DNA from 4 places in the Uliginosibacterium paludis genome. Region 3 is predicted to be linked to each of the others. Evidence: predicted binding sites of a transcription regulator. Region 3 holds the regulator's gene; each other region holds the start of a gene.
The links. Region 3 encodes FNR, which switches genes on or off when oxygen is low (the NO sensors DNR and NnrR bind a similar motif). Its sites were predicted from a motif close to TTGANCTAGNTCAA; they were not measured.

Region 1 (7,324 bases), on a different contig from region 3:
TCCTGCACCCGAGATCTTCAAGGCCTACGACATCCGCGGCATCGTGGACAAATCCCTCACCGTGGACACCGTTCGCGCCATCGGACAGGCACTGGGCACCGAAGCCCTCGCACGTGGCCAGAAGGCCATCGTGATCGGCCGCGACGGTCGTCTCTCCGGCCCGGTGTTCGCCGAAGCCCTGGCGGCCGGCATCATCGCCACCGGCATCGATGTGATCGACATCGGCTGCGTGGCCACACCGATCACCTATTTCGCCGCCTACCACCTCGGCACCCATTCCTGCGTGTCGATCACCGGCAGCCACAACCCGCCCGACTACAACGGCCTGAAGATGGTGCTCGGCGGCCAGACGCTCTACGGCGACATGATCCAGTCGCTCCGCCGCAACATCGTCGAGGGCAAGCTGGCAGTCGCCGTGGCCCCGGGCACGGTCACCCGTACCGACGTCCGCCCGGCCTACATCAAGCGCATCCTGAGTGACGTAAAGCTCGCCCGCCCGATGAAGATCGTGCTCGACTCCGGCAACGGCGTGGCCGGCAACACCGCGCCCGAGCTCTACAAGCGCTTGGGCTGCGAGCTCACCGAGCTGTTCTCGGACGTGGACGGCAACTTCCCCAACCACCACCCGGACCCCTCCAAGCCCGAAAACCTGGAAGACGTGATCGCCGCGCTGAAGGCAGGCGATGCCGAGATCGGTCTGGCGTTTGACGGCGACGGCGACCGCCTGGGCGTGGTCACCAAGGATGGCGAGATCATCTATCCGGACCGCCAGCTGATGCTCTTCGCGGCCGACGTGCTGAGCCGGGTGCCCGGCGGCCAGATCATCTATGACGTGAAATGCACCCGCAACCTCGCCCCCTGGATCCGCAAGCACGGTGGCGAGCCGGTGATGTGGAACACCGGCCACGCGCTGGTGAAGGCCAAGCTCAAGGAAACCGGCGCCCCGCTCGCCGGCGAGATGAGCGGCCACATGTTCTTCAAGGAACGCTGGTATGGCTTCGACGACGGCCTCTACACCGGCGTGCGCCTGCTCGAGATCCTCTCGAAGAGTCCGGACGCCAACGCCGTGCTGAAGGCACTGCCGAACGCCACCAGCACGCCGGAACTCAACATCAAGATGAAGGAAGGCGAACCGGTGCAGCTCGTTGAGCGACTGAGCCAGCTCAGCTTCAGCGGCGAAGTCGAGCGCATCACCATCGACGGCCTGCGCGTGGAGTTTGCCGACGGCTTCGGACTGGCCCGCTCCTCCAACACCACCCCGGTCGTGGTGCTGCGCTTCGAGGCGGACGACGCCGAAGCCCTCGAACGGATCCAGGCTGAATTCCGCAGCCTGATCAGCACCGCCTGGCCGGGAATCGAGCTGCCATTCTGAGTAACTGGGGCGGATAGCGAAGCGGCAGTCCGTTTGTGCTGATGTATCGAGGCATGAACAGGCCGCCCGAAACGCGTTCGCCCCTGAAACTGCCATCCTTCGATACCTCAGGGCGAACGGTTTCAATGCAGGCAGGACGACAATCCGGATCCGGCAGAGGAGTGGTGCCGCGCAGCCGGAAGACCAAGGGCTTTGCCCTGCCGATCTGACTCAAGCAGTAATCCCGTTCGTGCTGAGGTATCGAAGCATGAACGGACCGCCCGGAGCGCATTCGGCCCCGAAACCGCCCCCCTTCGATACCTCAGGGCGAACGGTTTCAATGCAGGTATAGCGACAACCTGGATCCGGTGGAGGAGTGGAGCCGCGCAGCCGGAAGACACAGGGCTTTGCTCTGCCGATCTAGCTCGAACTGTAATTCCGCTCGTGCTGAGGTATCGAAGCATGAACGGGCCGCCCGAAGCGGCTTCGGCCACCAATCCCCTGTCGGCCGACAGCGCCCCGTCAGATCCCCATGCTGGCCGCCAGCTCCTTCACATCGACAAGGAAGCGGTCGACGGTTTCGGGCTGCATGTCCCAGGCGCACATCAGGCGTGCGGCACCGCCGATGAAGTTGTAGAAGCGCCAGCCACGGCCGCGCAGCGCCTCTTCAAGCGCCAGCGGCATGTCAACGAACACGCCATTGGCTTCGGTCGGAGCAATGAGTCTGAGGCCCAGCGCAACCAGTCCGCGCGAGAGTCGCTGTGCCATGGCGTTGGCATGAGCGGCATGACGCAGCCAGACGTCGTCCTGCAGCATGCCGAGCCAGGGCGCGGCGAGATAGCGCATCTTGGAGGCGAGCTGACCGGCCTGCTTGCAGCGCCAGGCGAAGTCTTCCGAGAGTTCGCGGTCGAAGAACACGACAGCCTCCCCCACCGGCAGGCCCATCTTGGTCCCGCCGAAGCAGAGGACGTCAACGCCGGCACGCCAGGTGATGTCTGCCGGGGCGACCCCGAGCGCGGCCACCGCATTGGCAAAGCGCGCCCCGTCCATGTGCACCTTGAGACCGTGATGACGCGCGCGCTGGCTCACTGCCGCGATGGCTTCGGGCCGGTACAGCGTGCCCAGTTCGGTGGCCTGGGTGAGCGTGACGACCTTGGGCTTGGGGTAGTGGATGTCATTGCGCTTTTCGACGAGTCGCGTCACGTCCTCCGGCTTCAGGCGGGAGGCTTCGCTGGATGTCGGCAGCAGCTTCGCGCCGTTCGAGAAGAATTCCGGCGCGCCGCATTCATCGGTCGCCACATGGGCGAGCTCGTGACAGATCACGCTGTGATAGCTCTGACACATCGAGGCCAGCGCGAGCGAATTGGCGGCCGTGCCGTTGAACACGAAGTACACATCGCAGTCCGTCTCGAAAACGCTGCGCATCCGGTCTGCCACCCGGCGCGTCCAGTCGTCGTCCCCATAGGCCGGGGCGTGACCGGCATTGGCTTCAAGCAGGGCGGAAAGGGCTTCTGGGCAGATGCCCGCGTAGTTGTCACTGGCGAAATGCTGGCTCATCGGAAGACTCACTGAAACGGAACGGCACAAAAAAACGGGGCACCTCCCGGCGCCCCGTTCAGCATACTGCCTCGTGTTCAGAAGCGATAGCCGACGCCGATCCCCCAGGTGGTGGGGTTGAGCCCGACGCTGCCCACCTTGTTGCCACCGACCTTCACATCCGTCTCCATGCGGATGTACTTCACGTCGAAGTTGAGCGACCAGTTCTTTGTGAGCGCGTAATCGAAGCCCAGCTGATAGGCTGGGCCGAAGCTGGATTTCTCGACCGAGGCCGCACCATCGAGAATGTTGTTGCGCTTCGAGAAGATCGTGTAGTTCAGGCCCACACCGGCATAGGGCTTGAAGGCGCCCAGCTCGGTCACGTGATACTGCAGCATCAGCGAGGGCGGCAGCGCCTTGATCGAGCCCTGCTTGCTGCCACCAACCTTGATGTCGACGCGTTGCGGGTAGGTCAGCACCAGCTCGGTCGCGATGTTCTTGGTGAAGAAGTAGCTGAAGTCCACTTCCGGAATCCAGCGGCTCTTCGCCTCGACCGCCGTGGCGCCGCCCAGCGGCAGACCGCTGCGCTGGTCATTCTCGAAATCCACGTAAACCGCCCGCGCCCGCACCATGAACGGGCTTTCCTGGGCATGGATGGCGCCGCTGGAAAGCAGGGCGGCCAGGGCGAGTGCAAACGAGAACGTCTTCTTGGTGTACATGAGTTGCCCCTCCGTTGTTGAAACCCACACATATGAAATGGCTAATCCGCTTGATGTTAATCAACAAAACATTGTCGGCAACATGGGATTTCACCTAGTGACGCGGGAAGCAGCTTTCTGCACCCGGGCGGTGCGGCCCGTGTGACCTGAAACATGTCTGTCATGGAAATGAAACCTGCGGCGCCTACCCTCCCGGGCGTTGCCTTTCTACTACCCAAGGACACTTTCCATGCGCCTCACGTCGCTCGCGACTGCGCTCTGCGCGGCCATCGCCCTGCCTGCCGCTGCCCAGACCATCTACCCGCTCAACCGTGCCGAAATCCTCGCCGGCTCGCGCTTCGACCTGAAGGTCGAGTTCCCCGGCCTGGTGGACGCCTCGAAGCTGAAGCTCACGCTCAACGGCCAGGACTACACGAAAGTGCTCGGCAAGCAGGCCACCCTGGTTCCGGACGAAACCGGCAAGGGTGAATCCAGCCTGATGGTGAAGGATGTCTCCCTCGCCCGCCCCGGTCGCTACATGGTCGAAGTGTCGGACGGCACGAACACCCGGCAGGTGAGCTGGAATGTCTATGCCACGCCGGCAAAAGCCCGCGCGAAGAACGTGATCCTTTTCATCGGTGACGGTTTCTCGATCGGCCACCGCACCGCGGCCCGCATCCTCAGCAAGGGCATCAGCGACGGCAAGATCAACGGCAAGCTGGCCATGGACGACATGCCGGCCATGGCGCTGCTGACCACCCAAGGCACTGACTCGATCATCACCGACTCGGCCAACGCCGCCAGCGCCTACACCACCGGCCACAAGACCTGCGTGAACGCGCTGGGCGTGTACTGCTCGCGCGCCAAGGGCTCGCTCGAACATCCGAAGGTCGAAACCCTGGCGGAAGCGGCCAGGCGCGCCGGCCTCGCCGTGGGTGCGGTCACCAACTCGGAAATCGAGGACGCCACGCCCGCCGCCATGGTGGCGCACACCCGCCGCCGCTCCGATTACAACGACATCGTGCAGATGTTCTACGACTCGAAGATCGACGTGATGATGGGTGGCGGTTCGCCCAACTTCCTGCCGAAGACGACGCCGGGCTCCAAGCGCACTGACGAAGTCGACTACATCGAGAAGTTCAAGTCCGCCGGCTATGCCTTCGCGACCACGAAAGCCGAGATGAACGCGGCCGCCGACAGCGCGAAAACCACGAAGCTGCTTGGCCTCTACAACACCGGCAACGTCGATGGCGCGCTGGACCTGAAGTTCCTCAAGAAGGGCTCGGTCAGCAAGTTCCCGGATCAGCCCGATGTGGTGGAGCAGATGAAGTCCGCGATCAAGATCCTGTCGCGCAACAAGAAGGGCTTCGTGCTGATGGTCGAGTCTGCCCGCATCGACAAGTACTCCCACTCGATGGACGCCGAGCGCGCCATCTATGACACGATCATGCTCGACAACGCGGTAAAAGCAGCCAAGGACTGGTCGAAGGCCAACGGCAACGACACGCTGATCCTCGTGACGGCAGACCACACCCACGGCGTCAGCGTCGTCGGCACGGTCAATGACGAAGCCCCCGGCCCCGACATGCGCAACAGGATCGGCACCTATGAAGACGCCGGCTTCCCGAACTACCCCGCACCGGACGCCGACGGCTATCCGGACAAGGTCGATGTCTCGCGCCGCCTGCGTCTGGTCTTCGCCAACACGCCGGATTATTACGAAACCTTCCGCCCCTACCTGGACGGCGAGAACGTGCCGGCCATCAAGAATGCCGATGGCATCATGGTCGCCAACGAGAAATACAAGGATCTTCCGGGCGCGGTGTTCCGCCAGGGCAATCTGCCCAACAGTGGCCCGCGTGGCGCGAACCAGGGCGTGCATACCGGCGATGACGTAATCCTGACTGCCACCGGTCCGGGCTCCGACAAGGTGCGTGGCCAGATGGAAAACACCGACCTCTTCCGCGTGATCGCCGATGCGCTCGCGCTGGGCAAGGCCGGCAAGTAAGCATGCCGGCAGCATCAGGAACCGGCGGCTCGCGTCGCCGGTTTTTTCTTTCCCTCGCCGCGCTGCTCGCCAGCCCGCTGGCCCTTGCCAGCGAGCTGCTCGGTTTCGACGGCCTGTACAAATCCAACACCGTGCTGGGCCTGAAGTTCGCTGATCGCACGCTGGCGCTCAAGGGGCAGACCGTGCGCCTGCGTGGCTACATGGCGCCCCCGCTCAAGCCCGAAAGCAAGTTCTTCGTGCTCACCCGCGAGCCGGTGGCGATCTGCCCGTTCTGTTCCTCGGACGCCGAGTGGCCGGTCGACATCGTGGTGATCTATGCCAGCAAGACCGTGATCCCGGCCAACTTCTCGGAGCGTCTGGAAGTGGAGGGCGTGCTCGAAGTAGGCAGCTTCACCGATCCGGTCACCGGCTTCGTCAGCCAGCTCCGCATCCGCGATGCGGTGTTTCACAAGATCAACTGAGCATGAGCAACAGCCTCACGCAAGCCGTCTTCAGCGCGCCGCCAGCAGCGGCCATCGCGCCGGCCGGATCCGCCGCCGGCATGCTGCTCGCCCGCGGGCTGGCTTTCCGCTTTGCGGGCCAGACGACGGATCTGTTCCGGATCGAGCACCTGCAGCTCGCCGCAGGCATGCGCCTGGGCATCCGCGGAGCCTCGGGCGCCGGAAAGACCACTCTGCTGCATTGCCTGGGCGGCATCGCCCCGGCCAGCGCAGGCAGCATCTGCTGGGGCGAGGTCGACCTGTGCGCGCTGACTCCGGCGCAGCTGACCCGCTGGCGGCAGCGCGCCCTCGGGCTGGTCTTCCAGGACTTCCATCTCATCGACGGCCTGTCGGCGCTGGACAACGTCCTGCTGCCCGCCAGCTTCAGCGCCTGGCAGGCCAGCACGCCGCAGCGCCAGCATGCCGCAGCACTGCTCGATCGCGTCGGCATCCGGACACCCACTCGCCGCGCCGGCCTGCTCTCTCGCGGCGAGCGGCAGCGCGTGGCGGTCGCCCGCGCCCTGCTCTTCTCGCCCCCCGTGCTGCTTGCGGATGAGCCGACCGCCAGCCTCGATCCCGACAACCGCGAACGCATCGGTCAGCTGCTCTGCGACCTGGCGCGCGAGCAGGGCGCGACGCTGATCGTCGTCTCCCATGAGGAGCACCTGCTGGCCCGCATGGACCAGGTGCTCGAACTCCACACCGGCACGCTCGAAGCCAGCCGCCCCGACGCGCCACAGGCACGCTGAGCCGCCCTCTTCACCCGTCTCCGCATGTTCAATCCCTTCCCTGTCGTGCTCGCCGATTACCGCCGCAACCGTCTGCTGGTCTGCGTCACGCTCGCACTCATTGCCCTCGCGGTCGCCATCGGCGTTGCGGTGATCGCCCAGGAGCGCGCACTCCGTCAGGGCAGCGCACGGGCCGCGGACGACTTCGATCTGCTGGTCGGCGCGCCCGGCAGCCCGACGCAACTGGTGCTGACCAGCGTGTATCTGAAGCTGCAGTCGATCCCGCTCGTCAGTGGCGAGGTGCTCGCCCGGGCCAGCACCGCGCGCGGGGTCCGCTATGCCGCGCCGATCGCCTTTGGCGATAGCTGGCAGGGCTATCCGGTGGTCGGCACGATCGCCGGCTTTGCCAGCCGCGGCGGACAGCTCCCGCCTGCGCAGGGCCGACTGTTCGCCCGGCGTGGCGAAGCCGTGATCGGTGCCCGGGTGCCGCTGGCGCTGGGCGCGCAGATTCATCCCGAGCACGG
Region 2 (7,324 bases), 120 kb from region 3:
TCGTTGCCGGCGCATCGGCCTACGCACTGCGCATCGACTTCGAACGTTTCGCCAAGGTAGCCAAGGAAATCGGCGCCATCTTCTGGGTCGACATGGCCCACTACGCAGGCCTGATCGCCGCCGGCTACTACCCAAACCCGGTGCCGCACGCCGATGTGGTGACCTCGACCACCCACAAGACGCTGCGGGGGCCGCGTGGTGGCGTGATATTGATGCGAGCCGAACACGAAAAGGCCATCAACTCGGCGATCTTCCCCGGCCTGCAAGGCGGCCCGCTCATGCACGTGATCGCGGCCAAGGCGGTCGCCTTCAAGGAAGCTGCAACGGTCGAGTTCAAGAACTATCAGGAACAGGTCGTCCGCAATGCTCGCGTGATGGCACGCGTCCTGGGCGAAGAGCGTGGCCTGCGCATCGTGTCCGGCCGCACCGAGAGCCATGTTTTCCTGGTCGACCTGCGCAACAAGAAGATCACCGGCAAGGAAGCGGAAGCCGTCCTCGGCAAGGCACACATCACGGTCAACAAGAATGGCATCCCGAACGACCCGGAAAAGCCCTTCGTCACCAGCGGTATCCGCATCGGCAGCCCGGCCATGACAACCCGCGGCTTCACCGAGATCGAGGCCGAACGCATCGCCCACCTGGTAGCCGATGTGCTTGATGCCCCGAATGACGAAGCCGTGCTGGAACGCGTGCGCAACGAGGTGGCCTCGCTGTGCAAGAAGTTCCCCGTCTACGGAGCCTGATAACGGAAAGGCGCATCGTGATGCATCGGACGTCAAACCTTGAAGGCGCTGTCGTTGGATGTGTTGTACGGCGCCCGTTGCACCCTTTCTTCATGACGCGTGCGGAGCGCGCGTCATGAAGTGCCCCTTCTGCGGCACCCCCTCCACTCAGGTCACCGACACGCGTGAAAACGACGAAGGCGACCTGATCCGCCGCCGCCGTCGCTGCAACGAGTGCGACAAGCGCTTTACCACCTACGAGCGGATCGAGCTGAAGATGCCGCTGGTGGTGAAGAAGAACGGCAGCCGGGCGGAATACGAACGGGAAAAACTCTTTGGCAGCATGAAGCTTTCGCTGCGCAAACGGCCCGTGACGGCCGAGAGCGTGGAAGCCGCCCTGGACCGCATCGAAGGCCGCCTGCTCTCGCTGGGCGAGCGCGAAATCCCCAGCGAAAAACTTGGCGAACTGGTGATGCGCGAACTCAAGCGTCTGGACAAGATCGCCTACATCCGCTTCGCTTCGGTGTATCGCAACTTCGAAGACGCGGAAGAGTTCTCCGAAGCCATCCGGGAAGTCAGCAGCACCGCCCGGAACCGCAACAGCAAACGCAACTGATGTTCCTTCCCGAAGACCAGGCCTTCATGGCCCGTGCTCTGGCGCTGGCAGAGCGAGCGCTCTATACGACAACGCCGAACCCCCGAGTCGGCTGCGTCATCGTAAAGGATGGCGAAACGGTCGGAGAGGGCTGGCATGTACGCGCCGGCGAAGCTCATGCCGAAGTTCACGCGCTGCGAGAAGCCGGCGCGCGCGCGCGCGGTGCGACCGCTTATGTCACGCTCGAGCCCTGCTCCCATTTCGGACGCACCCCGCCCTGCGCAGGTGCCTTGATCAATGCCGGGATAAGTCGCGTCGTCTGCGCCATGCAGGATCCCAACCCCCTGGTGTCCGGACGGGGGCTGCAGATGCTGCGCGAGGCAGGCATCGCAGTCTCCTGCAATCTGCTGGCAGAAGAGGCGCGCCGCCTCAATGAAGGCTTTGTGGCCCGCATGGAGCGTGGCCGTCCGTGGCTCCGGATCAAGACCGCTGCCTCACTTGACGGTCGAACGGCCCTGGCAGATGGTCAGAGCCAATGGATCACCTCTGCGGAAGCACGCGCGGACGTCCATCACTGGCGCGCCCGCTCCTGTGCCATTCTGACCGGCAGCGGAACCGTGCTGGCCGACAATCCCCGCCTCAACGTCCGCGGCATCGAGACCGAACGGCAGCCCCTGCGCATCGTTATCGACAGCGAACTTCGGACACCGCCGGACGCCGCGGTGCTTGAACATGGCAACACGCTGGTGGTCACCACCAGCAACGATGCCGCACGGCGCGACCCGCTCCTGGCAAAAGGCTGCGAAGTGCTCCAGCTCCCCTCTACTAACGAGCACGTGGATCTCGCGGCACTCATGACAGAGCTGGGGCGTCGCGGGCTCAACGAAGTACTGACCGAAGCCGGTGCCCGGCTCAATGGCGCGCTGATCCAGGCAGGACTGGCAGATGCCCTCCTGCTCTACATGGCACCTTGCCTGCTCGGTCACGCAGCGCGAGGCATGTTCGCCCTGCCGGAACTCTCCGGTCTGGACGACAAGACCTCGCTCCGGATCGACCGAGTGGATCAGATCGGTCCAGACCTGCGCATCAGTGCACGCTTCTGATCCGCCAGCCAGGACACGAACTGCCAGCCTTCCCCTGATGTCTGACGACGGCGTATCCCATAGATTCAAGGCATTCCGAATGTCTGGAGTCTTGCAGGATGCAGATGGGTCTGACCCGGGCTGTTTCAGCCCATACCGCCGCAACACCCGCCATCAGCGCAGTCCCGCTTGCCGCCCGCATCGCCCCTGACGCGAGCCCAAGACGCGAACAGCAGGATGACGGCGGCGAGAGCCGCCTCAGTGAACGCCGGCAACTGGCCGAGCTGCTGAGCCACATCGAAGCGCTTCAACACGCCCGCAAACTCAATCTTCAGTTTGCCGAACTGCTGGAAGCCTCAGTTTTTCTGCCCTGAACACACCGCGCATCCGGGGTCACGCCCATAACGGATTTCGCGCCAGCGCATCGACAGGCCCTCCAGTACGAGCAGACGCCCCGCTACCGACGCTCCGCACGAAGCCAGCAGCTTGAGCGCCTCTGCAGCCTGCATGGCACCGATGATGCCGGTCAGTGGCGCAAAGATGCCGGTGACGGCACAACGCATCTCGGCCACATCTTCCCCCTCGGGAAACAGGCAGTGATAGCACGGCTGGTCGTCGCGACGCAGGTCAAAAACCGTGAGCTGGCCGTCAAAACGGACTGCCGCCCCGGATACGAGCGGCTTGCGCTGCCGCACACAAGCCCGGTTGATCGCGTGCCGGGTCGCAAAGTTGTCAGTGCAGTCCAGCACGACGTCGACATCCCCGACGAGTGACAGCAACTGCTCCGCTTCCAGCCTGCTCTCGATCGCCTGCACGTGGACCAGCGGATTGATCCGGCCAAGGCTTTCCCTGCCGGAAACCGCCTTGTTAAGGCCCAGAGAGCTTTCCACATGCAGGAGTTGACGCTGCAGATTGGTAAGGTCGACCGTATCGCCATCACACAACACGATCTCGCCAACGCCAGCGGACGCAAGATACATCGCAGCCGGCGAGCCAAGCCCCCCGGCGCCAACCACCAGCACCCGCCCTCTCGAAATGGCCTCCTGGCCTTCCACCCCGAGTTCGGGCAAGAGAATATGACGGGAATAACGCAGCAACTGATCGTCGTTCATGGCAGCCAGGCCCGGTTCAAAGGGCAATTCTAGCGGGCAAGCTCACACTCGGCAGGCAGATGGCATGAAAAAACCCGCCCTGTCATGGAGACAGGGCGGGTCGGTAAACCTTGATCGGGCAGTCAGCCCCGGCCAATCAGTGCAGGATCAGGCAGCCTGCAGCTTGGAGGCCTGGCTGGCGACCGCCTTCTGCCTGCGCGCGGGCTTGCGACGGACAGCACCCGGATCGAATTCTCCATCGATCTGCTTGAGCGCGTCATTGCGGGCTTTCAGCGCCATCTTGAATGCACCGTCTTCGCCATATTTCTTGACGGAAAACTTCACCCGTTTGCGGCGGCCATCCGGCAGCGGCCAGGACGCCACCCAGAACCAGCGCTGCTTGTCCTCGGGAAGATCTCGTGTTTCGGATGCACAGTAACGGCAAACGCCCACCACGCCAGAACGATTGTTCTTCTTCACGATGCTCGAGTATTCCCGCATCGTGAAGGGCGGGTGCTTTGCAATGACCTCGTCGCGGAACTGCTTGGCTGCAAGAAAGGATTTCTGCTTACCGCCGTGCACGCCATCACTGAAATGCTTGCGGAAAATCTGGCCTCGCCGCTGGACAGTCACCAGCCACCCATGGGTGCGGCTGACTTCATTGTCCACACGGCTGATTCCATACACATTGCCTCTGCTCACTTCAATCCTCCATCTTGCTGTCGTGGGGAACGGCGGCGATATGGAGGATTTTCGGCAGCGGGGGGAAAAACTTTAGTGCCGGCAAATGCTTGCCGGCACGACAGGCGCAAAGACCTGCTGACGCTTAATGACCGACGCTTTCGGTTCCGTCAGACTTGGGATTGACGAAACGCAGCGGAATGCCGACAAACAGCGCCCCGCCCACGATGTTGCCCAAAGTGGCAAACACGAGGTTATAGGCCGCCTCGCCCATCGTGATGCTGCCGTGGCCGAGCAGCGACATCGTGAAAGTCCCCATGTTGGCGATCGAGTGCTCGAAGCCCAGGTAGAGGAAGATGAAAACCACGCAGATGATGGTCACGATCTTGGCGATGTCTTCCTTCATCCCCATGGAAACGCGGACAGCCAGACAAACAATCCAGTTGGCCAGGATGCCCTTGAAGAAGATGACCGACATGGCCTGATGGACCTTGTGCTCTGCGCCGGCAAACAGCGCATGGCTTTCAGGCAGGGTGCCCAGCACCCCGGCACCATAAAGCAGACCGCCCACGACGAGGGCGCCGACGAAGTTGCCCAGCCAGCATACCGTCCACAAGGCAACGGTCTTGCCCCAGGTCGTCCGGCCTTCGGCGGAGGACACGGCCAGGTACATGTTGTTGCTGGTGAAGAGTTCGGTGTTCGTGAAAACAATGATGCACAGGCCTACACCGAAAAACGCCGAACCGATGACTTTGCCGAAGGGCGTGTCATGCAGGTCGTTGAGCAGGGACCAGAACACGAAGACAACGATGGAGAGAAACATGCCGGCGAGCACCGCGCGGGCAATGTAACGGGCAGGATCCTTTTCGAGCAGCGTGACTTTTCTTTGGCCTGTAGCGGCCGATTTTTCTACCAGGGGACGGTCAATCATTCGGTCAGACTCCAATGCATGACTCTTGCCGACACGGCAAAAGCAGGTGGGCCATTGCACCACAGTTGTCATGCACGGAATTTGATACAGACAAAAGACTTAAAACACAAAACGCCCCGGCAGCACCGCAATGCCTGCGGAAACGATGCAGTCTGTGTCAGCCCTGACGCTGGCGAAGCTGCTCGAACAGACAGATTGCGGCGGCTGCACCGACATTGAGGGATTCGATGTTGCCGGCCATGGGAATCCGGACCTTGATGTCCGCCAGGCTGACGATCTGCGCAGGCACCCCCTGCCCCTCCGAGCCGAACACCCAAAGATGCGGACTGCGCAGATCGAGCTCGTAAAGATCGCGACAGCCCTGGCCCAACGATGTTACCGCCACCGGTCGAGCGTCAGCGGCCAACAGCGCCGGAAGATCACAGCCCTCCCGGATCGACAGATGAAATTGCGCCCCCATCCCTGCTCGCAGGGCCTTTGGTGACCAGGGCTGGGTGCATTGCCTGTCCAGCCAGACTTGCCGGATGCCCGCCGCAACGGCGCTGCGCATCAGGCTGCCGAGATTCCCGGCATCCTGGATTCCCGCCAGAACGAGAACATCGCCATCATGCAGCTCTTCCGGCACAGGACCAGCAACGGCAATCTCGGCGAGAAAGCCGGTCGGCGTCATGACGGGACTCAGCTGCCGGAACAGGGCATCCGAAAATGAAATCACCTCGGGCGCGATCAGGCCTTGTCGCTGGATGGCGACCAACCAGCGCTCGGCAGCAGCCGCTCCGACAGACTCCTGCACGATCAGCCTGCGGATGTGCCAATGAGCGTCAATCGCGGCCTCAAGCAGATGCTCACCATCAATGATCGAGGCGCCCTCCTCGCGGCGGGCGCGCGCATCTTCGAGCAGCGCCCGCAAATGCTTGAACAGCGGATTGTCCCGCGAGGAAATGAGTTTCATCGCACCTCTTTCAGAACAGCGCAGCCTGGGCAAGGATGGCAGCCACCGGCCCGAAACTCCGGCGATGCTCAGGCGTAGCCCCGTGAAGCTTCAGTGCATCCAGATGTGCCGCTGTCGGATAGCCCTTGTGTGCCGCAAATCCGTACTGAGGATAGCGCTGATCCATCTCGCGCAGGATGGCATCGCGGCCTGTTTTCGCAAGAATCGATGCTGCGGAGATCGCAGGTTCGAGCGCATCGCCTTTCACGATGGCACGTGCCGGAGCGGCAAGGCCGGGCGGAACCCGATTGCCATCGATCAGGATTTCCTGAGGAAGCAGTGCGAGCCCCTCCACTGCACGCCGCATGGCGAGCATGGTGGCATGCAGGATGTTGAGCTGATCGATTTCCGCGACCGAAGCTTCGGCAATACACCATGCGAGCGACTTTTCCCGGATTTCGAGCGCCAGTCGATCGCGCGTCTTCTCGCTCAATTTCTTGGAGTCGGCCAGTCCGGCAATCGGCCGTGCCGGGTCAAGAATGACTGCCGCAGCCAGCACAGGGCCGCACAAGGGGCCACGCCCCGCCTCGTCGACGCCGCAAATCCGCGCAAGCATCGTCATGCACGCCCCAGCATGCCGGCCACGACTGCGGCAGCCTTCTCGGCGTTGTTTTGCCTCAGGCTCAGATGCATGGCTTCGAAGCGATGTGCAACATGCTTGCGCGCTTCCGGGTCTTCCAGCCAGGCCAGAAGCGCTGCGGCCAGTTTCTCGGGCGTCGCATCGTCCTGCAGCAACTCGGGCACGACGAACTCGCGCGCCAGGATGTTGGGCAGGCCCACCCAGGGCAGATAGCTGAGCCATTTGGCCAGCCGATAGGTCATCTTTCCGACCTTGTAGGAAATCACCATCGACCGCTTGAGCAGAGCCGCCTCAAGCGTGGCCGTGCCACTGGCAACCAGCACGGTGTCGGCAGCCGCCATTGCATCATGAGCATGGCCAAACATCAGCCGCACGGACAGATGCCCAGCCCCCTCCGCGTGCAAGGCGTGCTCGAACATCTCCCGCGTAGCTCTCGTGATCAGCGGGACCAGAAAGTGAACGTCCGGTCTGACAAATGCAAGCTGGCGCATTGTCTTGACGTAGGTTCCGGCCAGGCGCCCAACCTCGCCCTCCCTACTCCCCGGGAGCACGGCAACGATTTCCTGGTCAGGTTCGAGCTGGAGCAACTCTCTTGCCGTGGCACGCTGATCCTCAAGCGGGAAAACATCGGCGAGCGGATGACCGACGAAT
Region 3 (7,324 bases):
AATACGCTGTAGGTCATGCCACAAGGCAGAAAACCCCACAAGAATCCCACCGGCAGCGCCTGTTTCCAGGTTCGGACAGGCATGAAACGCCTAGTCAGTGGCTGCAATCTTCGCCAAAGGAACTGCCCGCCCTTTTCTACCCCTGCCAGTACGTGCGTGTAGCCCATCAGATACACGCCCATCGCAATCAGAAGAAGGTTGGCCAACACATACAGAGTCAGCTGGACAGGCAGGACATGATTGAAGAGCATGGTTGCGGAACCAACGGCCCCGACGATCAAGCCGGTCAGCCCATAGCTGACGATCCGGCCGCCGTTATAGGCCAGATTTCGCCCCCAGAAACCTTGTCCATTGCCGGAGCCACTCGCTGAAAGCGCCCCGACAATGCCGCCGCACATCCCGATGCAATGCGCGCCGCCCAGCAAGCCGATCAGAAAAACCGAAACAAAACCACTCGAGGAAAAATCAGCCACGGTGCACCTGAAGACATGTCATGGCCCATTGTAGCGGCTGTGTCAGATGACCCGGGAGTAACGTCGCTTTTCCCGGTCACTGCGGAGATAGCGATCAAATACCATGGCCACGATCCGGACGAGCATCCTGCCGGCGTCCGTAACTCGGATCCCCTGCTTGTCCATGTCAAGCAGACCTGCCGCAGCAAGCTCAGCCAGTTCCTGAAGCTCCGGCTCGAATCTGCCGACAAAATCAATGCCGTACCGACGATTGAAAATCTCATACGTCAGCTCGAAATCGCACATCAGCGTCTGAATGACCGCATTTCTCAGATTGTCATCCTCTGAAAGGGCCCAGCCTCTGAGCACAGGCAGTTCGTTGCGATCAAGTGCTGCGTAATAGGGCTCCAGATCACGGTGATTCTGGCTGAATGCCCCCCCCGCCTTGCCTATAGAGGAAACCCCGAACGCCAGCAAATCGCACTCAGCGTGAGTGGAATAGCCCTGAAAATTGCGTTGCAATCGACCACTGCGTTGCGCAACGGCAAGTTCGTCATCGGGTCGCGCAAAGTGATCCATGCCGATATAGACGTAGCCAGCCTTGTCAAGCCGTTCAATGGCCAGCGCAAGGATGCGGAGCTTCTCGTCGGGCGGAGGGAGATCCGCCTCATTGATCCGCCTCTGAGGCATGAAACGCGTCGGCAAATGTGCATAGTTGTAGAGCGCAATCCGGTCAGGCCGCATCCCGAGCACAGTGTTCAGGGTCGTCGCAAAGCGCTCCACGTTCTGGTGCGGCAAACCATAGATCAGATCGACACTGATCGACTGGAAACCCTCGGCACGGGCGGCAGCGATGACCGCGTGCGTCTCATCCACGCTCTGAATCCGGTTAACCGCAGCTTGCACCCTGGGATCAAAGTCCTGCACACCGACGCTCATACGGTTGAACCCTTCGGAAGCAAGCTGCGCCACCACCTCCGATGTCACCTTGCGTGGATCCACTTCAATGGAAAACTCCCCCTCCTCGGCCAGTTCAAAATGGCTACGAATGGAAGCCATCAAACGCCGGATCTCTGCCTGACTGAGAAAGGTGGGCGTCCCCCCTCCCCAGTGCATCTGCGTTACGACCCCACGCTGTGGCAGCAAGGCTGCCTGCAGCGCCATTTCCTTCTCCAGATAGGAAATGTAGCGCTCTGACAGAGAGCGATCCTTGGTGATGATCTTGTTACAGGCGCAGTAGTAACAGATGGTGTTGCAGAACGGGATGTGGAAATAGAGGGAAAGCGGGGACTTCACACCTGCCACAACCGTCTTCAGGCTGTCAGCCTTCGCATGCTGCTCGAACTCCTGCAGAAACCTGTCCGCCGTCGGATAAGAAGTGTATCTGGGACCTGGTATATCGAAGCGACGGATAAGGTCAGGATCGAAAATTATCGTCTGTTGCACGATTCAAGCTCATTTCATCAAGCAGATCACAATCTCAGACTTATACTGCAAAAACGTTGATGCCGATCAAGTCCCAAGGTACACTCACCGACGTGGACCAGAAAGTGAACATTACCCTGACACCCAACAACATCCGGATCGCTTGCAGCCAGTGCAACCTGCGAGAGCTTTGCCTCGCCGTTGGTCTGGAGGATAGCGACCTTCACAAGCTGGATGAGTTGGTCGTCAAACGCAAACTCAAGCGTGGACAGCAGTTGTACCGCGCTGGAGACGCTTTTGAAGCGATTTATGCGATTCGTACCGGCTTCTTCAAGACTGACATCCTGACGGAAGAAGGCTTGGAACAAGTGACCGGCTTCCAGATGGCTGGGGAAATTCTCGGCATGGACGGGATCAGCAATGATCGCCACGTCTGCAATGCCACGGCCCTGGAAGACAGCGAAGTCTGCATCATGCCGTACGATCAGCTTGAAGACTTGTCCCGTCATATCAAGTCTCTGCAGCAGCAGTTCCACAAGTTCATGAGCCGGGAGATCGTTCGCGATCAGAGCCTCATGATCCTGCTGGGTTCGATGAGAGCCGAGGAACGCATCGCGGCATTCCTGCTGAACCTCTCGCAGCGGATGCGCATCCGCGGCTACTCCGCCTCGGAGTTCCACCTGCGAATGACCCGCGAGGAAATCGGATCCTATCTGGGTCTCAAACTGGAGACCGTTAGCCGCGCCTTCTCCAAGTTCCATGACGAAGGGCTGATCGGCGTACAGCAGAAGTACATCCGCATTCTGGACGCCGACGGCCTCAAGGCGCTGCTCAATCACGCGCCCAGTTAAACACTGAACGCTTGAGCCCTGCTTCTTCGCGCGCCTCCCGGCGCGCGAATCGTTTCTGCCCCCTATCCTTGGACAAGGCAAGCCTCATAGCATGAGGGATTGTACGGGGCACCTCCATGCTGCTCGAGGCATACAATCTCATTGAACAGAGAGCCCCGTCACGCGTGTGACATGCGGCGGAATGGAGAGGCGAAACAGAACACACGCCCCGCTCCACGCCTCACGCCCGCCGTAGCCTTTTTTGTAAAAGGAGACTGCATATGTACAAGCACTTGCTCGTTCCAACCGACGGAACCGAACTGTCGTCGAAAGCGGTTGATAGCGCTGTCGCGCTGGCCAAAACGCTCGATGCACAGATCACATTCCTCTACATACAACCTGACTTTCCTCTACCCATTGCGGGCGAAGGCACGATGCTCGCCCCGGAAAGCAGGGAAGACTTTGCCCGGGGCACCGAAGAGCAGGCCCGCAAGATACTGAACGAAGCCTCCGAAGTCGCAAAGCGATCGGGCGTGGAAGCGAATGCGAAAACCGCGATCAGCGACGTGCCTTACGAGGTAATCATCGAAAGCGCTCAGCAGGAACACTGCGATCTCGTGTTCATGGCTTCGCATGGAAGAAAAGGACTGGCCGGACTCTTGATCGGCTCTGAAACCCACAAGGTTCTTACCCACTGCAAGATCCCTGTCCTCGTCTATCGCTAGAGGAAGGCCCAACTCCTCCACACCGCAATTGAATCTGGCAGCAAGGCCTGGACTCCCAGGAGCCCCGGCCTTGACTGACACAGACTCGAGATCCGCCAAGAATTTGCCCCAGCCTCTTTCAGATATAAAACCTCAGGGGTGCAAGGCCGCCTCACCCTTCAAGGGGAAAAGCTCGGCACCAAGGATTCTCCAGGTTCCCGCACCATCTGCCAGTGCCAGATTCCAGTGCCCATCCGGCAAGGGTGGCATCCTTGCCTCGTAATGATCACCGTTACGCGTCAACTTCAGGTTCCGATCATTCCCTGCTCTGACAGGACTCAGAATGTTCAATTCCAGAACATCCGGAAAGCTGATCTCGCGTGCAGCACTGACACGCAGCCGGATTACGCCATTTTCGTAAGACAACAGTCCGGAAACCCCCAACTGCTTGGCCATCTGCTGGCTTTCCAGAGAGCGATTGATCTCCAGACCCTGCTTGTAATAGTCCTCCGCAACCAGACCGTCGTTGGACTTCCAGGCGACATACCAGGTCGCCAATCCCGCAATGACCGCCGCGGCAGGCAGACTCATCAAAAACCAGGGCCAGCCTTGGCGATACCATGGCGCTCCAGCCGCCATCAACCGTGTCATGGAGAACTCCTCTTCAAGGTGCGATGAAAACGGCTTTTTCCCGAATTTCCAGCGATGGATCGTCAGCTGCCGTCACGATGAAAAACACGGAATGGGAACCTTTGCTCAAGCCATCCGCGGGAACACGAACCCGTACGGGCACTGACCTGTTCTGAGCGGCTTCGACCTGAAGAGTTCCCGCCCCATCCAGACGCACGCCCTCGGGTCCCGAAACACCGATCGTCAAGACTCTTGGGGCCTCACTCATGTTCATGAGGTTCAGCACGTAAACGTTCTCAATCAGCCCGCCTTCGATTTCGCGCGTAATGATTGACCGATCCTTGATGACATCAAGACGCAGCGGTGTGCGGGTAGCCAGCGCCCACACGAAAGCAATGCAGATCACGCAGAGCGCAGCGCTGTAGATGAGAATCCGCGGCCGCAAGACGTGCCGGACGATATCAGCCCTTCCCCAATGCTGTTTGATTGCGTTTTCCGTGGAATACCGAATCAAACCTCTGGGGCTCCCAACCTTGTCCATTACCTGATCACAGGCATCAATACACGCAGCACACCCAATACATTCGTACTGCAATCCTTTACGGATATCGATTCCCGTCGGACAAACCTGCACGCAGATGCCGCAATCCACGCAATCACCAAGACCCTGGGCTTTAGGGTCACTCCCCTTCCGGCGCGACCCCCTCGGCTCGCCTCTTGCCTCATCGTAGGTGATCACCAGCGTATCGGGATCGAACATCACCCCTTGGAACCGGGCGTAGGGACACATGTACTTGCATACCTGCTCACGCATCACCCCGGCCATCAGATAGGTGAATGCGCTGTAAAACAGGATCCAGAACAATGCCCAGCCACTCACAGAAAACTGGATCAGATCAGCCAGCAATTCGCGAATCGGGGTGAAATATCCGACGAAACTTATGCCTGTCCACGCAGACAAGGCAATCCATGCGACATATTTCCCCCCCTTCCTCCAGAGTTTCTGCAGAGAAAACTTCTGGCCATCAAGCTTCATCCGCTTGCCGCGATCGCCTTCGAATTTCTGCTCAATCCAGAGAAAAATTTCGGTATAGACCGTCTGAGGACACGCGTAGCCACACCAGAGTCGCCCTGCGGCAGCGGTAAAAAGGAATAGCGAATAGGCGGAAATGATCAGGATGACCGAGAGGTAAAAAACATCCTGAGGCCAGAACACCCAACCGAAAATATAGAATTTTCTCTCGGCAAGGTGCAGCAGGAAGGCTTGCCGTCCGTTCCAGGGCAGCCAGCACATGCCATAGAAGACCAACTGTGTCAGCCACACCATGCCCCAGCGCCAACGCGCAAAAACCCCCGACACGGCTCGCGGATAAACCTTCTGACGGACCTCGTACAGTGAGTCCTTGTCTTTCGACGGTTGCTCAGCGGTCTCTGTCATCCAATCATCTCCGATCGCCCGGAGCCGCGAGGCGGCAACGGTTCTTTCAAAAATAAAAAGGGGCGCCGAAGCGCCCCATTCTGCTTCAACGCCTTACTTTGCTTGCGCTTTGGACAGTCCCAGTACATATGCGGCAAGCAAATGCACCTTTTCGTCTCCCAGTCGCTCGGCAAACGCCGGCATCTGGTTGGTTCTACCATTGGTGACAGTCTCAATGATAGTCGCCTCGGTCGAGCCCCAGAGCCACACACGGTCCGTCAGGTTTGGCGCACCAAGAGCCTGATTGCCCTTTCCTTCCGGGCCATGACAGGCCACGCAGGTCGTCATGAAGGTTTGCTTGCCACGCTGGGCACGCAGCGAATCATGAGCAAGACCCGAGAGTGAGCGCACGTAGTTTGCAACATCCTTTACGCCGTCTGCACCGAGTGCTGGCCCGAACGGCGGCATGGCTCCCATGCGCCCGCCCTTGATGGTAGTCCTGACAGTCTCCGGCTCGCCACCGTGCAACCAGTCCGCGTCCGTCAGGTTCGGAAAGCCCTTGGCCCCGCGAGCGTCGGCGCCATGACACTGGGCACAGTAGGTGAGAAAGAGGCGCTGCCCCATCGCTTGGGCTTCAGGGTCTGCAGCAACTGCGAGCAGATCCTGCTTCATGTACTTGTCGTAGATGGGCTTGACGACGGCGTCCTCAGCCGCAACTTCTGCCTTGTACTGCCCAACGGCACTCCAGCCGAATTTGCCTTGCCAGCGTCCGAGGCCTGGGTAAAGCGTGAAGTAGGCAATGCCGAAGATCAGCGTCAGCCAGAACAGCCACATCCACCAGCGAGGCAAGGGATTGTTGTACTCCTGCAGGTCTTCATCCCAGATGTGGTCATGCAGTTGCACAGGCCCTTTGACCCGGCGGGTCATGTTGGATGCCAGCACCCAGATGCAGAACAGCAGACTGAGAACAACAAGACCTGCCACATAGTAATGCCAGGTATCGCTGACAAAATCGCTCATGACGCGTCTCCCCCTGATTTCTGTCCCGTGACAGGCACTGAACCCATCTCTTCTCCGTCCATGAACGGCAGCATGGCGGCTTCTTCAAAGCCCTTTCTTGCAGCCTTGCTGTAGGCCCAGAAAATGATTCCCAGGAAACAGCAGAAACCAGCAGCCGTAACAAGCGAGCGAACCAGATTGATATCCATATCAACTCACCCCTTACTTGGCACTCTTGATGGCGGTACCGAGTCCCTGAAGGTAGGCAACAAGCGCATCAAGTTCGGATTTGCCTTCGAGTGCTGCGGGAGCCTCCGAAATTTCGGTATCGGTATAGGGAACCCCCACCACCCGAAGCGCCCTCATCTTGGCTTGAATCGTGGCCTTGTCTGCCTCTTTCACCGGGCGATCCAGCCAGAAAAATGCCGGCATATTGGATTCGGGTACGACGTCCCGCGGATTCAGCAGGTGGGCACGCTGCCATACGTCGGAGTACCGTCCTCCAACTCGTGCCAGATCGGGGCCAGTCCGCTTTGAGCCCCACTGGAAGGGGTGGTCATAGACGAACTCACCAGCGACCGAATAATGGCCGTAACGTTCAGTCTCAGCCCTGAACGGACGGATCATCTGGGAGTGGCACAGATAACAGCCTTCGCGAATGTAGATATCGCGCCCCGTCAAACGCAGAGGATCATAGGGCTTAACCCCCTCGACCGGCTCAGTCGTGGAGTGCTGAAAAAACAGGGGAACGATTTCCACCAGCCCCCCAACGCTGATCACGAGCAGGGTCAGCACTACGAGCCACGGAACACTTTTTTCGACAATCTCGTTATTCAGTTTCATTCTCGTTCTCCATCAGTGTGCAGC
Region 4 (7,324 bases), on a different contig from region 3:
CACAGGATGCGGAAGGTTTCCAGAAAGGCATTGCCACCGGTGGACAAGGTGGCCTTGCCCGCTTTCGCCAGAAACGCGAAGGCAAGGACGAATACATCGAAGGCGAAGCCGAGCGGATCGAGTACGACGGCCGCACGGACAAGGCCAGGCTGTTCAACCGGGCGATGACCCGCAGCGGCCAGGACGAAACCCGTGGTCAGTACATCGAATACGACGGCTACACCGAGCAATACACCGTCACCAACGGCGCCAACGCCAACGTGGTGAAAAACAGCAAGGAGCGGGTGGTCACAACCATCTACCCAAAATCCGCCAAGCCTGCAGCTCCCGGCAAACCCTGACGCGCCTTGGCAAGCCAGGGCAGCCCGTTGGTCTATACGCAAATCATCAGGCAAACTGCCTGCCTTTCTGCACGCAGACCGACACAAACAACTGAATAGAAAGACTTTTTGCAGCGCACAACTCTTTCTTGACTCTGTGGTTTTCCTACTTATAATTCTGTTTGTGCGATGCAGCATTAGCGCACGCAAATGCCCGCGTCATCGAATTACATACAGGAGACCATCATGTCCTTTCCCGAGCAACTGGGTAGCGCCAACAAGGCCAGCATCGAAGCCGCACTGACCATCGCCAACACGGCTTTTTCATGCGCTGAAAAACTGGCTACCCTCAACCTGAATACGGCGCGCACCCTTCTCGAGGAAAGCGTTGCTAACGCCAAGACGCTCATTGGCGCCAAGGACATTCAGGAGCTTCTTTCCCTTCAGGCTTCGCTGGCTCAACCCACGATCGAAAAACTCGCTGCTTACGGTCGCAGCGTGTATGAAATCGGTGCCGCTGCACAGGAAGATTTCAGCAAAATCGTGGAATCCCAGCTCAGTGAAGTGAACAAGAACGTTTCCGCCGCACTGGACAAGGCTGCGAAATCGGCGCCGGCTGGCTCTGATGTCGCTGTCGCCGCCGTCAAGTCCGCCATCGCCGCAGCAAACTCCGCTTACGACAGCATGAACAAAGCCGCGAAACAGGTCGCGGAAATCACCGAAGCGAATGTTGCGGCAGCCACCAGCGCGACCGTCAAGGCAGTCGGCAACGCGGCACCCAAGAGCCGCAAGGTCGCCTGACACAACCCGTCATCGGGCCCCGGCAGCAACCGCCGGGCTTTTCAACCCGCAGCCGCAATGGCTGCGGTTTTTTTGTCACCCGTCAGGCCACAAATCGCACGGCATGCCATCAGGCGATAAGTCTCGGAGACTCTCTCTGGCCCGCTGGCGCTCACCTCATCAATCTCCGACCTCTTGCCTTACACCACGGCGCGGAACAGCAACTTGAGACAGCAGCCGACCGCACCGTCAGTCGATAACCCACGCTTCGACTCATCGAGAACCTGAGGCTGAATGAATTTTCAATACTCTGCCAGATCGGTGTTGATCTAAAAATAAAAAAGGCAGCCCGAAGGCTGCCTTTCCAAGAAGCTGATTTCCTTGCGGAGATCAGAATTCCTTCATGATACCGACCTTGACCACGCGGCTGTCTTGCTTGCTGATGTTGCCGACGAAGTTGGTGCCCGTACCGGTGTACTTGCCGCCGGAGATGGTGCCTTGGTCGTAGTCGAAGTTGGTCTTGGCAACGCCTGCGTACAGCTGAACGCTCTTGCTCAGGAAGTACGAACCGCCCAGCATGATGGCACGGCCACTGTTGCGGGAGGCGCCAAGGTCATTCAGGTGTGAGATGCCCAGACCGACTTCCGCTTTGCCGTCAAAGTTGTAGGACACCACGAAGTTGGTGTTCTTTTCCTTGAAAATGTCGGTGACCACCGTCGGGTTATAGCCACGATAGGTGTTGAACGAGGCGGAGATCTTCAGGTTACGGCTCGGCAGCGGACGCAGGCTCACATAGGTGTGCGTGTAAATCATGCCGCCAGCCCCGCCAGAGCTGAGACCGCTCGTGGAACGACGTGTGTAGTCGTGGTCGAAATCCAGCAGGCCATCAAGAACCACGGCTTCCACGCCCACAGAATACGCATCTCCCGAACCATAGATATTCGTATCAGCGGAGTTGGCGGTCTTGCGGTTGTCGCCCGTTGCAAAGCTTGCCTTAACCAAGCCCTTAACCGGGCCAGCCGACAGCACCGGCGACCAGTAGGAGGTGTTACGCGAGGTCAGAGACTCTTCGCGCAGTTGGGACACGCCAAACTTGACCAGTTCGGTGTCCTTCGGGGTGACCATGTAGGGCTTCTCGACCAGCTTGTATTCGTTCGAAACCAGGTTGGCGGTACCCCACTGCAGCGTACCAGCCGGGGTCGTGAAAGCCATGGCCTTCTTGTCGTTCGAAGCCACGCCCGACTTGCCTTCATGCACGTTGCCAAAGCGAACGTCGTAGTCAACGCGGACGTCGTATCCCGGAGCGATGGTTTCCTTGGCGCCGATGGTGATACGGCTCGAGGAGTTGCAGCCGTCGGTCAGAGCCTCGGTGGTTTTGCCGGCCTGATAGCCAGTGCGGGTAAACGAATAGCAGGCGTCGAACTTGCCGCCGAGGGTAACGGAGGTTTGGGCAAAAGCCGCGCCGGACATCAGACCAGCAACAGCGAGAGCAATCAGTTTCTTCTGCATGAGTTTCTCCTCATAGTTGAAGATCGGGGGCATGGCCTTTGTTACCTTGCTTTCCCATCCCACCTCTCGCGATTCGAGAAGTTGGGTGGATTCTGGCAATGGCCTCGTCCCCCGCCAACCGAAAACACAAGTCCGCCGCAGCGTTCAAGGGTTTTGCGTTGCGCCGGTGCAACAAGAACACAAGCATCCGGCTAAAAAAACACGAGCCAAAAACGAACAACTCATGCGAAAACATTGCTTCAGAAAAGAAAAAGCCGGGCCAAAGCCCGGCTTTTCCTGTTCGAACAGATTCCCGATCAGGCAGGCAAATCTGCCAGATACAGGGCGGGCTCGCCCTGGAAGTCGGAGGTAAACAGCACGCGCTTGTCATCCGGCGTGAATGACGGATGGGGATGCGTGACCTGACGATCTTCCTTGTAGACCTTCCACGAAGTGCTGTGCTTCGCGATCTTCTTCGTGCTCATGGTCTTAAGATCGAAGAGATACAGGAACGGGTCGTTCTCGTGCTCATGCGCGGCGGTGTTCGACACATCAGGCGGTGTGTCGCAGCCGTCGCCCACCAGCAAGCTGCCGTCATAGTTCGAATAGAGGTGCGAACACGCAGGCATGGTCAGCAGGGCTTCATTCTTGAGCGTGACGGGGTCGGCGGCGCAGATCCAGCGCTCGACGCTGCCTTCCTTGTAGGACACGTAAATCATCTTCGAGCCATCGGGCGTAAAGAACTCATGCGTGCAGGACTCGCCCTTGCCGTGCTCCTTGACCTTGCGAACATTCGTGCCGTCTTCATTGACGAACCACATGCGTGCATCAACCAGGTCATGCGGGCCCTCATGGCAGAAGGCAACGGTGTTGTCGTCGAACGGACGATAGAGCGGATGCCCCATCCATTTCGCCTGCTCGTAGATGACTTGGGCGGTGCCGGACTCGATATCGATGCGAACCAGCCGGCAGCGCGGATTCTTGTGATACTGCTCGGCAAACTCCTGCCAGGTCTTGAGCGGCAGCAGGTCGCCTTCGACCACTTCGATGCCGACGAGTTTGGTGCAGGCGGAGTTCGCCACCCAGGTGCCGTAGCCCTTGTAGCCTTGCGGCACCGTGTAGAGGACTTCTTCGGCCAGCGAATCGAGGGCCACGCGGCGCAGCTCACGACCACCCTTCACGTAGTACAGATACTTGTCATCCGGCGAAAGGAAGTTGCCGAAGGTGTTGTCGATCTTGCCGACCCCATCCGTGAGCTGGCGAGCCTGCTGGGTCTTGAGATCCAGCAGATAGGCGTTCCAGCTGCCACCGTCGAAGAGGCCACCGAAGAGCAGCTTGCTGCCGTCATTGGTGAAACACTTCTGATAGAAGTAGTTACGGTGACAGGTGACATCCACCGGAGTCAGACGCGTGACGCGCGCGCCAGTGTCCGAGTCGATGATGTCTTCGAATTTGAGCTGGATGATGTCGCCCTTGGCCATGATGAATCCCCTGATTGAAAACGGCGGAGCTGCAGTATCTGTCTGCAGGGAGTCCGGCATTTTACGGCAAGCCTTCAGGTTTTAAGCGGGCAGTCGAGCAAGAATCTCGCAACATTACCGGCGCCTTGACGCAGGGCAAGCGGTTTTTCCGTCCTGCTCCCTATCCTGCCGGTCTGTCACGAATGGATTCCTGTTCTCATGCGCAAACCCGAACTGGTCTGCCCTGCCGGCGCCTTTCCGGCGCTCAAGGCTGCTGTCGACAACGGCGCCGACACGGTCTACATGGGCCTGAAGGATGCCGCCACCAATGCCCGGAATTTTTCCGGCCTGAACTTTGACCAGAACACCGCCCGGGAAGGTATCCGCTACGCGCAGGATCGCGGCCGCAAGGTGCTCATGGCCATCAATACCTTTGCCCAGGCCGGCGACGAGGCCCGCTGGCACAAGGCGGTCGATACGGCAGCGGAACTTGGCGTGGACGCGGTCATTCTTGCAGACATGGGCCTGCTCGATTACGCCCGTCGCACGCATCCTGACCTGCGCCTGCATCTCTCCGTCCAGGGCTCGGCCACGAACTACGAAGCCATCAACCTATGCCGCGACCTCTTCGGCATCCAGCGGGCCGTGCTGCCGCGCGTGCTGACACTGGCCCAGGTCGAGCATGTGATGGCGCACACCGACGTCGAGATCGAAGTCTTCGGTTTCGGCAGTCTGTGCGTGATGGTGGAGGGACGCTGCCTGCTCTCCAGCTATGCCACCGGTGAGTCGCCGAACACGGCCGGGGTGTGCTCTCCGGCCAAGGCCGTGCGCTGGGTCGAAACGCCCACCGGCACCGAAGCCCGCCTGTCCGGCATCCTGATCGACCGCTATGGTCAGGACGAAGCCGCCGGCTACCCGACGCTCTGCAAGGGGCGTTTCGAGGTCAACGCGGAAACCTATTACGCGCTCGAGGAGCCCACCAGCCTCAACGTGATGAGCGCCTTGCCCGAGCTCATGCGCATGGGCGTCGCGGCCATCAAGGTCGAAGGGCGTCAGCGCAGTCCCGCCTATGTCGCCGAGGTCACCCGGACCCTGCGGGCCGCCATCGACGCCGCCATCGCGGACCCGGTCCGCTTCGCACCGAAACCGGCCTGGGAAGCCTCACTCGGCAAGGTTTCCGAAGGCCAGCATGTCACGCTCGGGGCCTATCTGCGCCCCTGGAAATAGGAAAGTCGCTCCATGTCCGACACCCGAATGAAACTCACCCTGGGCCCTCTGCTCTATTTCTGGCCACGCGAAGCCACCCTTGCTTTCTATCGCGACGCGGCGGACTGGGCGCTTGACACCATCCATCTGGGCGAAGTGGTGTGCAGTCGTCGGCAGCAACTCAGGCTCGACGACTGGATCGGGCTCGCACGCGAACTGGCGCAGTCCGGCAAGGAAGTCGTCCTCTCCTGCCAGGCGCTGCTGGAATCCGAAAGCGAGATGAAGAGCCTGCGCCGCCTCTGCAATAACGGCGAGTTCCTGGTCGAGGCCAACGACCTGGGTGCCGTGGGCGTGCTGCGCAGTGCAGGCATCGAGCACTGGATCGCCGGCCCGCACCTGAACATCTACAACCTCGCAACACTCCGGCTGTTTGCCGGCATGGGAGCGAAGCGCTGGGTCGCCTCAATCGAGACCGGCCGCGACAAGCTGGCCACGCTGCTCGCCGATGCGCCCGCCATCGAGACCGAGGTATTTGCCTGGGGTCGCATGCCTCTGGCATTTTCTGCACGCTGCTTCACGGCTCGTCACTTCAATCTGAAGAAGGACGACTGCCAGTTCCGTTGCCTCGAATTTCCCGATGGACTCGCGCTCGACACCCGCGAAGGTCAGCACTTTCTCGCCATCAACGGCATCCAGACGCAGTCCGGCGCCACGCAAGCCCTGCTGCCGCATCTGTTGCGCGAACAACCGGCGGGCGTCACGCATCTGCGGATCAGCCCGCAATCGGCTCACACGGCGGAAGTCGTGGCGCTGCACCGCGCCGCACTGGACGGGGAAGCAGTCAATACGTCCCGTCTTCAAGCACTGGCGCCGTCGGAGTTGTGTGACGGCTACTGGCGTGGAGAAGCGGGCATCCTGCAGGAAGCACTGGCAAGCGCCTGACCCGCTTCAGGGCAGGCGCCCCGAAGCCCGCAGGCGCTGCAGCACGGCGGCTTCCACACGCTCGAAAGACGGAATGCAGAGGAACGCGCCCCGGTTTTCAGGCTTGGGGCAACGATCGATCACGCCGCAGTAATCGCGACACAGGCCCTTCACATAGGTCGCTCGATAAAGCGGGCTCTCATGCCGGATGACGGCATGCCGGCTCCATTCGACCGACTTGTCGAGAATGACGCATTCGGTCTCGGTCGTGCCCGCCAGCACGGCCAGCCCGTTCTGGCAACTCACGAACAGGCCGGCATGCGCGATCGTGAATCGGGTCTGGTCCAGACTCAGTTGCCCGACCAGATCAACGCAGCCCGCGAGCGCAGGCGAACGCTTTTCCATCTCGTCCGATGCACTCCGGACATCCTTGCCGACCACCGCAACGCTGAGTCCACGGGCGACCAGCGAATCGGCCAGCCGCTGCCAGTTCTCCTGCACCCAGGTCCGGCTGGGCCAGGTCATCGAGGTGTTGAGGACCACATCGAAATGAGAGGCGCAATCCTGCTCGACCGGAAAATATTCGAGCTGCTTTTCTTCAAGGGTGAGCTGGCCGATACCGAGCGGAATGCTGATGAAATCGCAGGTGTTCATCGCCCAGTGCGGCAACGCCTGAAGATCGAAGAGGCGGGCAATCCGGTTATTCGCCGCATAGATCGCCACAGCTCCTTCATCGAGCCTGTGGTTGCCGGCCACATAAGGACAGGCGCGAAAGAGGTCCGGATGATGGCTGAACAGGTCGAACACCGTATCCGGCGCCTCGATCTGCCTCAGCTTGCGAATCACCGGAATCGCGAACAGGCAATCGCCCATGCCTTCGCTCTGCAATATCAGACCTATCCGACCAGCCATGCGTTGCTCGCAAAACTTGTCGCTTCGCGATCCATCTCAAGTTATCCCAGTCGCCCGGACGCTATAGTCGCGAGCAGTCGAACAATTCAGCCCCCTATGGAGACCTGACATGATACCCGCGGACTTCAAACTTCCCTCCGTCCTGGCGAGACTGGGCGTCAGGCTGCCCCAGCGCCCCTGGAGCGACGGACTCTGCGCCACGCTCGAACTGGCCCGTCTGACCCGTCAGCTTGACGC

Region 1: a site for FNR is predicted at 3,657-3,670, ahead of ABDB87_RS14835 (OmpW/AlkL family protein). Genes of this name have one in related genera too.
Region 2: a site for FNR is predicted at 5,184-5,197, ahead of ABDB87_RS09845 (formate/nitrite transporter family protein). Genes of this name have one in related genera too.
Region 4: a site for FNR is predicted at 4,195-4,208, ahead of ubiU (ubiquinone anaerobic biosynthesis protein UbiU). Genes of this name have one in related genera too.

The regions. Positions count from the first base shown of each region.
Region 1 covers NZ_JBDIVF010000006.1:74,150-81,473, reverse strand. Annotated here, with positions in the region: gene ABDB87_RS14845 (phosphomannomutase/phosphoglucomutase) at 1-1,372, shown strand, start outside; gene ABDB87_RS14840 (threonine aldolase family protein) at 1,874-2,908, opposite strand; gene ABDB87_RS14835 (OmpW/AlkL family protein) at 2,986-3,606, opposite strand; gene ABDB87_RS14830 (alkaline phosphatase) at 3,836-5,593, shown strand; gene ABDB87_RS14825 (hypothetical protein) at 5,596-6,054, shown strand; gene ABDB87_RS14820 (ABC transporter ATP-binding protein) at 6,057-6,821, shown strand; gene ABDB87_RS14815 (FtsX-like permease family protein) at 6,846-7,324, shown strand, end outside.
Region 2 covers NZ_JBDIVF010000003.1:217,491-224,814, reverse strand. Annotated here, with positions in the region: gene glyA (serine hydroxymethyltransferase) at 1-743, shown strand, start outside; gene nrdR (transcriptional regulator NrdR) at 859-1,338, shown strand; gene ribD (bifunctional diaminohydroxyphosphoribosylaminopyrimidine deaminase/5-amino-6-(5-phosphoribosylamino)uracil reductase RibD) at 1,335-2,420, shown strand; gene ABDB87_RS09860 (hypothetical protein) at 2,519-2,773, shown strand; gene ABDB87_RS09855 (HesA/MoeB/ThiF family protein) at 2,756-3,511, opposite strand; gene ABDB87_RS09850 (AP2 domain-containing protein) at 3,659-4,192, opposite strand; gene ABDB87_RS09845 (formate/nitrite transporter family protein) at 4,317-5,102, opposite strand; gene ABDB87_RS09840 (TrmH family RNA methyltransferase) at 5,260-6,054, opposite strand; gene rnhB (ribonuclease HII) at 6,065-6,649, opposite strand; gene lpxB (lipid-A-disaccharide synthase) at 6,652-7,324, opposite strand, start outside.
Region 3 covers NZ_JBDIVF010000003.1:97,472-104,795, reverse strand. Annotated here, with positions in the region: gene ABDB87_RS09310 (sulfite exporter TauE/SafE family protein) at 1-473, opposite strand, end outside; gene hemN (oxygen-independent coproporphyrinogen III oxidase) at 516-1,898, opposite strand; gene fnr (fumarate/nitrate reduction transcriptional regulator Fnr) at 1,958-2,728, shown strand; gene ABDB87_RS09295 (universal stress protein) at 2,989-3,432, shown strand; gene ABDB87_RS09290 (FixH family protein) at 3,565-4,062, opposite strand; gene ccoG (cytochrome c oxidase accessory protein CcoG) at 4,076-5,479, opposite strand; gene ccoP (cytochrome-c oxidase, cbb3-type subunit III) at 5,573-6,478, opposite strand; gene ABDB87_RS09275 (cbb3-type cytochrome oxidase subunit 3) at 6,475-6,666, opposite strand; gene ccoO (cytochrome-c oxidase, cbb3-type subunit II) at 6,680-7,300, opposite strand; gene ccoN (cytochrome-c oxidase, cbb3-type subunit I) at 7,313-7,324, opposite strand, start outside.
Region 4 covers NZ_JBDIVF010000005.1:169,811-177,134, reverse strand. Annotated here, with positions in the region: gene lptA (lipopolysaccharide transport periplasmic protein LptA) at 1-341, shown strand, start outside; gene ABDB87_RS14420 (phasin family protein) at 567-1,121, shown strand; gene ABDB87_RS14415 (porin) at 1,491-2,609, opposite strand; gene ABDB87_RS14410 (oligogalacturonate lyase family protein) at 2,906-4,069, opposite strand; gene ubiU (ubiquinone anaerobic biosynthesis protein UbiU) at 4,268-5,275, shown strand; gene ABDB87_RS14400 (U32 family peptidase) at 5,288-6,196, shown strand; gene ABDB87_RS14395 (glycosyltransferase family 9 protein) at 6,203-7,087, opposite strand; gene ubiT (ubiquinone anaerobic biosynthesis accessory factor UbiT) at 7,197-7,324, shown strand, end outside.